Chryseolinea soli: one gene and its partner. The protein of the gene in region 1 binds, or shares a complex with, the protein of each later gene. Links are inferred from orthologs where the notes say so. Each region holds a gene or a part of one and is shown on either strand. Other genes may lie near its edges.

Evidence for each region.
Region 2: the proteins of secA (region 1) and secY are in contact, whole or in part, in a crystal structure (PDB 3DIN), measured with the Thermotoga maritima proteins. The link is inferred for Chryseolinea soli from one-to-one orthologs. Residues at the interface, in WP_004082002.1 of Thermotoga maritima: Glu261, Ala262, Arg263, Lys300, Ala301, Arg302, Thr303, Ile304, Ile305, Leu323, Tyr324, Asp325, Pro326, Val329, Ser330, Tyr333, Ile336, Lys340, Phe345, Val349, Glu363, Phe364, Tyr374, Ser375, Gly376, Gly377, Glu393, Ile395, Thr482, Ser483; in WP_004081795.1 of Thermotoga maritima: Glu108, Gly109, Glu110, Glu111, Ala236, Glu237, Arg238, Arg239, Ile240, Thr241, Ile242, Gln243, Tyr244, Ala245, Arg246, Arg247, Val248, Thr249, Gly250, Arg251, Arg252, Val253, Tyr254, Gly256, Ala257, Ser258, Thr259, Tyr260, Leu261, Pro262.

Annotation. Positions count from the first base shown.
Region 1 is NZ_CP032382.1:2,293,420-2,297,615, forward strand. Bases 184-4,058 are described here. They hold secA (preprotein translocase subunit SecA), read right to left. Parts: upstream 3,753-4,058; coding sequence 384-3,752; downstream 184-383. Other genes in these bases: D4L85_RS09960 (SPOR domain-containing protein), read right to left, coding at 184-378; dapF (diaminopimelate epimerase), read right to left, coding at 3,890-4,058. Also shown: more of D4L85_RS09960, read right to left, coding at 1-183; more of dapF, read right to left, coding at 4,059-4,196. UniProt on the Escherichia coli protein: Required for protein export, interacts with the SecYEG preprotein conducting channel.
Region 2 is NZ_CP032382.1:1,444,638-1,447,954, reverse strand. What follows is about bases 322-3,317. They hold secY (preprotein translocase subunit SecY), read left to right. Parts: upstream 322-1,159; coding sequence 1,160-2,476; downstream 2,477-3,317. Other genes in these bases: infA (translation initiation factor IF-1), read left to right, coding at 3,257-3,317; map (type I methionyl aminopeptidase), read left to right, coding at 2,484-3,278; rplO (50S ribosomal protein L15), read left to right, coding at 714-1,160; rpmD (50S ribosomal protein L30), read left to right, coding at 533-712; rpsE (30S ribosomal protein S5), read left to right, coding at 322-527. Outside these bases: more of rpsE, read left to right, coding at 9-321. UniProt on the Escherichia coli protein: The central subunit of the protein translocation channel SecYEG. Consists of two halves formed by TMs 1-5 and 6-10.

The DNA of each region.
Region 1 (4,196 bases):
GGAGGCCAGGGTTTTCTTGGCATTGAGCGCCTCCTCCCGTTTCAATCCGGAATAGATCTGGATGGTGAAGCCGTCTACGGCCTTGCTTTGCAGGTTGTAGCGGTCGATGCTGTCGAGCACCACGTCAACCTTTTTGTTGACGGCGTATTTTGGCTCCACATAAGCCGTTGGCTTGCGGCCATCCGGCGTCTGGGTAGTCGTTGTACCCGTGGTGGTGGTCGTCGTAGGGACCTGGTCAGGCTTGGGACGATACACCGATAGATCCTCGGTATATTTTCCGCTACCGGTGGATGCCGTGGAGGTTTTCTTTTGGGTGGCACATCCCACAATGAAAAGCCCCAACCCCAGGATGTAGATCGAATGACGCAATGATGCCATAAGCTTTAGTCGATTATGATACAGCGGTTGTGGAGAATATCGTCCTCAACCTTTTTGTATTTAACGTCGCGCAACACTTTTCCGTCGGGATACTGAACGCTCACTTTGTCGTTTCGACCGGCCAGTTTCTCGGATTTGACGGGCATCACCTTCTCCTGCGGGGGCCGGTTGGGTTGTTGCTGTTGCGGCGATCCTTCGCCGCCGCCACCACCACCGCTCAACAATGAGCGCGATTCTTCTTTCTGTTCGTTCAGCTTCACCTTGGTGCGGGGCGCCCGGGCCTCCTGCACGTCGTTGGATTGCTGCACGGGAATGTCGGCTTTCAACAGGAAGGAAATGGTGTCCTCGTTCACCTTGGCGATGAAGCGCTTGAACAATTCGAAGCCTTCGAATTTATAGATCAGCAAAGGATCCTTTTGTTCGTACACGGCATTTTGAACGGACTGCTTCAAGTCGTCCATCTCGCGCAAGTGCTCTTTCCAAAGCTGGTCGATGATGGCCAACGCGATCATCTTTTCCATGGATTTGATCAGCTCGGCGTTTTCCGTTTGCAAGGTCTTTGCCAGGTTGGCCACGACGCCGATCTGTTTCTGACCATCGGAGAAGGGCACCATGATGTTGTCGACCGTTGCGCCGCGGGACTTGAAGAGGTCGCGGAAAATCGGCAACGCTTTTTCGGCTACCATCTTGTTCTTGCGGTGGTAGTTGTCCAGGGCTTTGTGGTAGAGGTCGTCGGTCAGCTTTTGCTGATCCATTTTGTCGAACGTCTCTCTTGATATTTCATAATCCAGGCCCAGTGTGCTGAGGGCATTCAGGCGAAGGCTTTCGTAGTCGCTGGCGTTCTTGGCGTTGATCACCATGTCTTCGCAGGTGTCGAAGAGCATCGTGAGGATGTCCAGCTCCAGGCGTTCGCCAAACAAGGCATTGCGACGGCGTTTATAGATGACTTCGCGCTGCGAGTTCATCACGTTGTCGTATTCCAGCAAGCGCTTGCGGATACCGAAGTTGTTTTCCTCCACTTTTTTCTGTGCCCGCTCGATGGAGCTCGTCACCATGGAGTGCTGGATCACTTCCCCTTCTTTCAAGCCCAGGCGGTCCATGTACTTGGCGATGCGCTCGGGCATGAACATGCGCATGAGGTTGTCTTCCAGCGAAACATAGAACTGCGAAGTTCCGGGGTCACCCTGACGTCCGGAACGGCCGCGCAACTGGCGGTCTACACGGCGCGATTCGTGGCGCTCCGTACCGATGATGGCCAAACCTCCGGCGGCGCGCGATTCGGGGGTCAGCTTAATGTCCGTTCCCCGGCCGGCCATGTTGGTGGCGATGGTCACGGTGCCGGGTTTGCCGGCTTCGGCCACGATCTCGGCTTCGCGTTGGTGCTGTTTGGCGTTCAATACCTGGTGTTTGATCTTTCTCAGTTGCAACAGGCGGCTCACCAATTCTGAAATTTCCACGGAAGTGGTACCCACCAGTACAGGTCGGCCTTCCTGCGTGAGCTTCACGATCTCGTCGATCACGGCATTGAATTTTTCGCGCGTGGTCTTATAGACCAGGTCGTCGAAATCTTTGCGTACGGCCTGCCGGTTAGTGGGGATGGTCACCACGTCCAGTTTGTAAATATCCCAGAGCTCGCCTGCTTCCGTTTCGGCTGTTCCGGTCATACCGGCCAGCTTGTGGTACATGCGGAAATAGTTTTGCAGGGTGATGGTGGCGTAGGTTTGCGTGGCATCCTCCACCTTCACGTTTTCTTTTGCTTCGATGGCCTGGTGTAAGCCGTCAGAATAGCGACGGCCTTCCATGACGCGGCCCGTCTGTTCGTCGACGATCTTCACTTTGCCGTCTACGATGATGTATTCCGTGTCTTTTTCAAAAAGTGTATAGGCTTTCAGCAGCTGGTTCACGCTGTGGATGCGCTGTGATTTTACCTGGTAGTCGCGGATCACCTCTTCCTTTTTCTGGAAACGGGCGGCCTCGTCGAGCGACGCGTCTTTCTCGATGTGGCTCAATTCGGTTCCGATCTCCGGAAGGATAAAGAACTTTGGATCTTCGCCTTCGCCCGTGATCAGGTCGATGCCTTTTTCGGTGAGGTCTACGCTGTTGTCTTTCTCATCGATAATAAAATACAAAGGCTTGTCGGCCTCGGGCATGTTGCGCTTATTATCTTGCAGGTAGTAATTCTCTGTTTTTTGCAGGAGGGTCTTCGTGCCCGTTTCGCTCAGGTATTTGATGAGGGGTTTGTGCTTGGGCATGGCGCGGAAGGCGCGGAAGAGCGGAAGACCGCCTTCTTTTTCGTTGCCTTCGGTAATGAGCTTGCGCGCGGAGTTCAAATATTCGTTCACCAGTTTCTTCTGCGCTTCCACCAGCTTGTAGATGCGGGGCTTCAGGTCGGCGAACTCGTGCTCGTCGCCGCGTGGAATGGGACCGGAGATGATCAATGGCGTACGCGCTTCGTCGATCAAGACGGAGTCCACTTCATCCACCATGGCAAAATGGTGTGAGCGTTGCACAAGGTCTTGCGGCTCGCGGGCCATGTTGTCGCGCAGGTAGTCGAAACCAAATTCATTGTTGGTTCCGTAGATGATGTCGGCCTGGTAGGCCTTGCGGCGGGCTTCCGAGTTGGGCTCGTGTTTGTCGATACAGTCGATGGTGATGCCATGGAATTGGAAGATCGGCGCCATCCACTCGCTGTCGCGAACGGCCAGGTAATTGTTCACCGTCACCAGGTGAACGCCGCGACGGGAAAGGGCATTGAGAAATGCCGGGAATGTGGCGACGAGTGTTTTACCTTCACCGGTAGCCATCTCGGCGATCTTGCCTTCGTGCAACACGATGCCCCCGATGATCTGCACCTCGTAGTGCACCATGTCCCAGGTGATGAGGTTACCGGCGGCCATCCATTGGTTGGCCCAAATCGCCTTGTCGCCTTCGATCTTGATATTGGCCTGCGTGGCAGCAAATTGACGGTCGTAGTCGAGGGCAGTAACTTCCAACGAAGTGTTTTCCTTGAAGCGGCGAGCCGTTTCGCGAACAATAGCGAAGGCACGGGGCAACACTTTGAGAAGCACTTTTTCCAGTTCTTTGTTGCGTTCGCCTTCCAGTTTATCGATCTCGGCAAAGACACCTTCCTTGTCGTTGATGTCCATGTCGGGGGTGTCGGCAATCTTTTTATGCAGGTCAGCCAGTTTGTCGTCGATCGACTTCAAATCGGCATTGATCTCGGCTTGTATGAGTTGGGTTTCGTTCCGGAGTTCGTCGTTGCTGAGGGTTGTCAGCCTTTCTCCCGCCTTTTTGGTTTCCTCCACCAGAGGCATGATGCGCTTGATGTCTTTCTCTGATTTCGTCCCAAAGATCTTGGCAATGAATTTTAGCATACTTCAGTCATTAGTCGGTTTAAGGTTAGCCTTGAACGGGTTCATCGGGGAGGTAAAACGATAAGAAATCCGCAAAAAGGTTAACTGCCCAAATGGGGCTTAAAGTTAATTTGTTTTTTGAGATTCAGGATGAACAATTACAGTTCCAAACTGCCTTCGAAGACCATTTTGGCAGGCCCGATCAGGAAAATTTCTTCAAATGTGCCGGAGTGGCTGGATTTGAATTCCACCAGGAGGTTGCCCCCCCGGGTTTGGATGCTCACGGGCGACGGGTAGCCCTTGAAAGAAGCTGCCAGGGCGGCAGCTGTGACACCCGTGCCACACGATAAGGTTTCGTCTTCTACACCCCGTTCATAGGTGCGCACCTTCAGGGCTTGGTTGGGCAGGCGCTCCACGAAATTGACATTCGTTCCGCCCGGTTTGAAGGCTTCGCTGTAGCGGATC
Region 2 (3,317 bases), 850 kb from region 1 along the record:
ACTGAAATATGTCAGTAAGCAACATAAGCACAGTAAAAGCCAGCGAAATCGATCTTAAGGAAAGAGTAGTAGCCATCGAGCGTGTAGCCAAGGTGGTGAAAGGTGGTCGTCGTTTCAGCTTCGCAGCCATTGTCGTAGTAGGCGATGGAAACGGAGTGGTAGGTTACGGATTGGGCAAAGCCAACGAAGTAACAGACGCCATCACCAAAGGCATCGACGATGCGAAGAAGCACCTGGTGAAAGTGCCGATCATCAAAGGCACTGTGCCGCATGAGTCTGTTGGAAAATTTGGCGGTGGATTCGTATTGCTGAAGCCCGCTTCGCCCGGTACGGGTGTTATCGCCGGTGGTGCTATGCGCGCCGTATTGGAAAGTGCCGGTGTACACAACGTGTTGGCAAAATCCAAAGGCTCGTCAAACCCCCACAACGTGGTGAAAGCTACCTTCAAGGCATTGACCAGCATGCGCGACGCCTTCACCGTAGCAAAGAACAGAGGAGTATCATTGTCGAAAGTATTTAACGGCTAAGAGACATGGCGAAAGTACAGATCACGCAGAAAAGAAGCACCATCAAGAGACCTGAAACGCAGATCCGCACGATCCAAGCATTGGGCCTCGGTAAAATAAACAGAACGGTTGAAGTGGAGCTGACTCCGCAGATTGCCGGTATGATTTCAAAAGTAAATCATTTGATTACTGTAAAAGAACTGTAAGATGAAGCTGCATACATTAAAACCTGCTGAAGGTTCAACAAAAACAAACAAGAGACTTGGCCGCGGTCAGGGCTCGGGTGGAAGCACGGCAGGACGCGGTCACAAAGGTGCGCAGTCCCGTTCGGGTAACGCCAAGAAGTCTGGCTTCGAAGGGGGTCAGATGCCTTTGCAGCGTCGCGTACCGAAGTTCGGTTTTAAGAACAACAACAAAGAATATTTCAAGGCAGTGAACCTTGATGCTTTGGAAGGTCTTGCTGAAAAAGTAAAATCTACAACCCTCAGCCTTCAAGTGCTGATTGAAAATGGTGTAGTAGGCAAGAACGACAAAGTGAAAGTTTTAGGAAGAGGTGAATTGAAAGCGAAGGTTAGCGTCGAGGCACATGCCTTCTCTGCTAGCGCAACACAAGCGATTGAAAAAGTAGGTGGAACAGCCACAACCGTGAAGTAATGAAGCGTTTCATTCAAACCATAAAGAATATCTTCTCAATAGAAGACCTGCGCGTCAGGATTCTCAATACCATGGGATTCCTGGTCATTTTCAGGCTCGGATCTTATATTGTATTGCCCGGCATCGACCCTAACCGGTTGGATGTGAACCGCAACAGCAGTGGTATTCTCGGCTTTATCAACACCTTCTCGGGTGGTGCCTTTAACAACGCGTCGATTTTCGCATTGGGCATCATGCCGTACATCTCGGCTTCGATTATCGTACAGCTCCTTTCATTTGCTGTACCCTATTTCCAGAAGCTGCAGAAAGAAGGCGACTCAGGTCGGAAGCGTTTGAATCAATACACTCGCGTGTTGACGATCTTCATCACGATCTTCCAAGGTTATAGCTACCTGAAAGGTGCTATCGATCCTTCGGTGATCATGAACCCCGGACCGTTCTTCTACGTGACCTCGGTAGCCATCCTCATCGCCGGAACAATGTTCTGTATGTGGTTGGGTGAAAGGATCACCGACAAAGGTATCGGTAACGGTATCTCCATGCTGATCATGATCGGTATCGTGTCTCGTTTGCCCCTGGCATTGATGGCCGAGATCAGCGACAAGTTCCCTGGAAAGGCATTCGCTTTTATCATTGAATTGTTTGTACTGTTCGGAATCGTGGTAGCCGTTATTGCCCTGACGCAAGCGACACGCCGCATCCCGATCCAATATGCCAAGCAAGTGATCGGCAACAAACTCTACGGCGGCAAGCGCGACTTCATTCCGTTGAAGTTGAACTCCGCAGGGGTAATGCCCATCATCTTCGCGCAAGCCTTGATGTTCTTCCCGGCCCTCATCGCGGGCATGTGGAGAGACAGCGAGATCGGCGCCTACATCGGGTCTACGTTTTCGGATCCGTATTCATGGCAGTACAGCTTGCTGTTCGCGTCCATGATCTTGATCTTCACGTTCTTCTATACGGCGATCACGATCAACTCGAACGACATTGCTGACAACTTGAAACGCAACGGTGGCTTTGTGCCCGGAGTAAAACCCGGCAAACAAACCGCTGAGTTTATAGACACTGTTTTATCAAGAATCACATTGCCCGGAGCTTTATTCCTGTGTGCTATTGCCGTGCTTCCCGCATTCGCAGTAAAACTTGGAGTAGGACAGAACTTCGCGCAGTTCTTTGGTGGCACGTCGCTTCTGATCTTGGTTGGGGTGGTATTGGATACCCTCCAGCAAATCGAAAGCTACTTGCTCATGAGACACTACGAAGGGATGATGAAGTCGGGCAGAGTGAAAGGACGTTCTCAATTTGCTGCGGCTTAAAGGCTGAATGATTAACTTAAAAACGGCAGACGAGTTACAGATCATGAAAGAGGGCGCCCAGATTCTGGGGAAGGCCCACGGAGAGATCGCCAGGAAAGTAAAGCCTGGTGTGAAAACGAAGGATCTGGACAAGCTGGCGGAAGAGTATATCAGGGATAATGGTGGAATACCGTCGTTCAAACACTACAACGGATTTCCCTCATCACTCTGCATCTCGGTAAACGACGTAGTGGTCCACGGATTTCCGGGCAACTACGAAGTGAAAGAGACGGACATCATCTCGATAGATTGTGGTGTTTTATATAAAGATTTTCACAGTGATTCGGCATACACTTATCCACTGGAAGGTGTAGGACCGGAGACATTGCTCCTCCTGAATCGCACGTACGAGTCCCTTTACCGGGGCATCGCACAAGCAAAAGCAGGAAACCGGATCGGGGATGTGAGCTATGCGATCCAGAGCTACGTAGAGAGCTTCGGATACGGTGTGGTTCGCGAACTGGTGGGACACGGCGTGGGGCGCAAGCTTCACGAAGATCCGGAAGTGCCCAACTATGGAAAGCGGGGCAAAGGAGTCAAGATCATTGCCGGAATGGTATTCGCCATCGAGCCGATGATAAACCGGGGAACAAAGAATGTCGTGCAGGATAACGACGGTTGGACGGTGCGAACCGCAGACCACATGCCCAGCGCACATTTTGAACATACGGTGGCCGTGACCGAGGACGAAACAGTGATATTGACGACGCACGAGTATATTGAAGAAAACTATCCATATAAGTGGCGAAACAAAAGTCAATAGAACAGGACGGAACAATTTCAGAAGCGTTATCCAATGCGA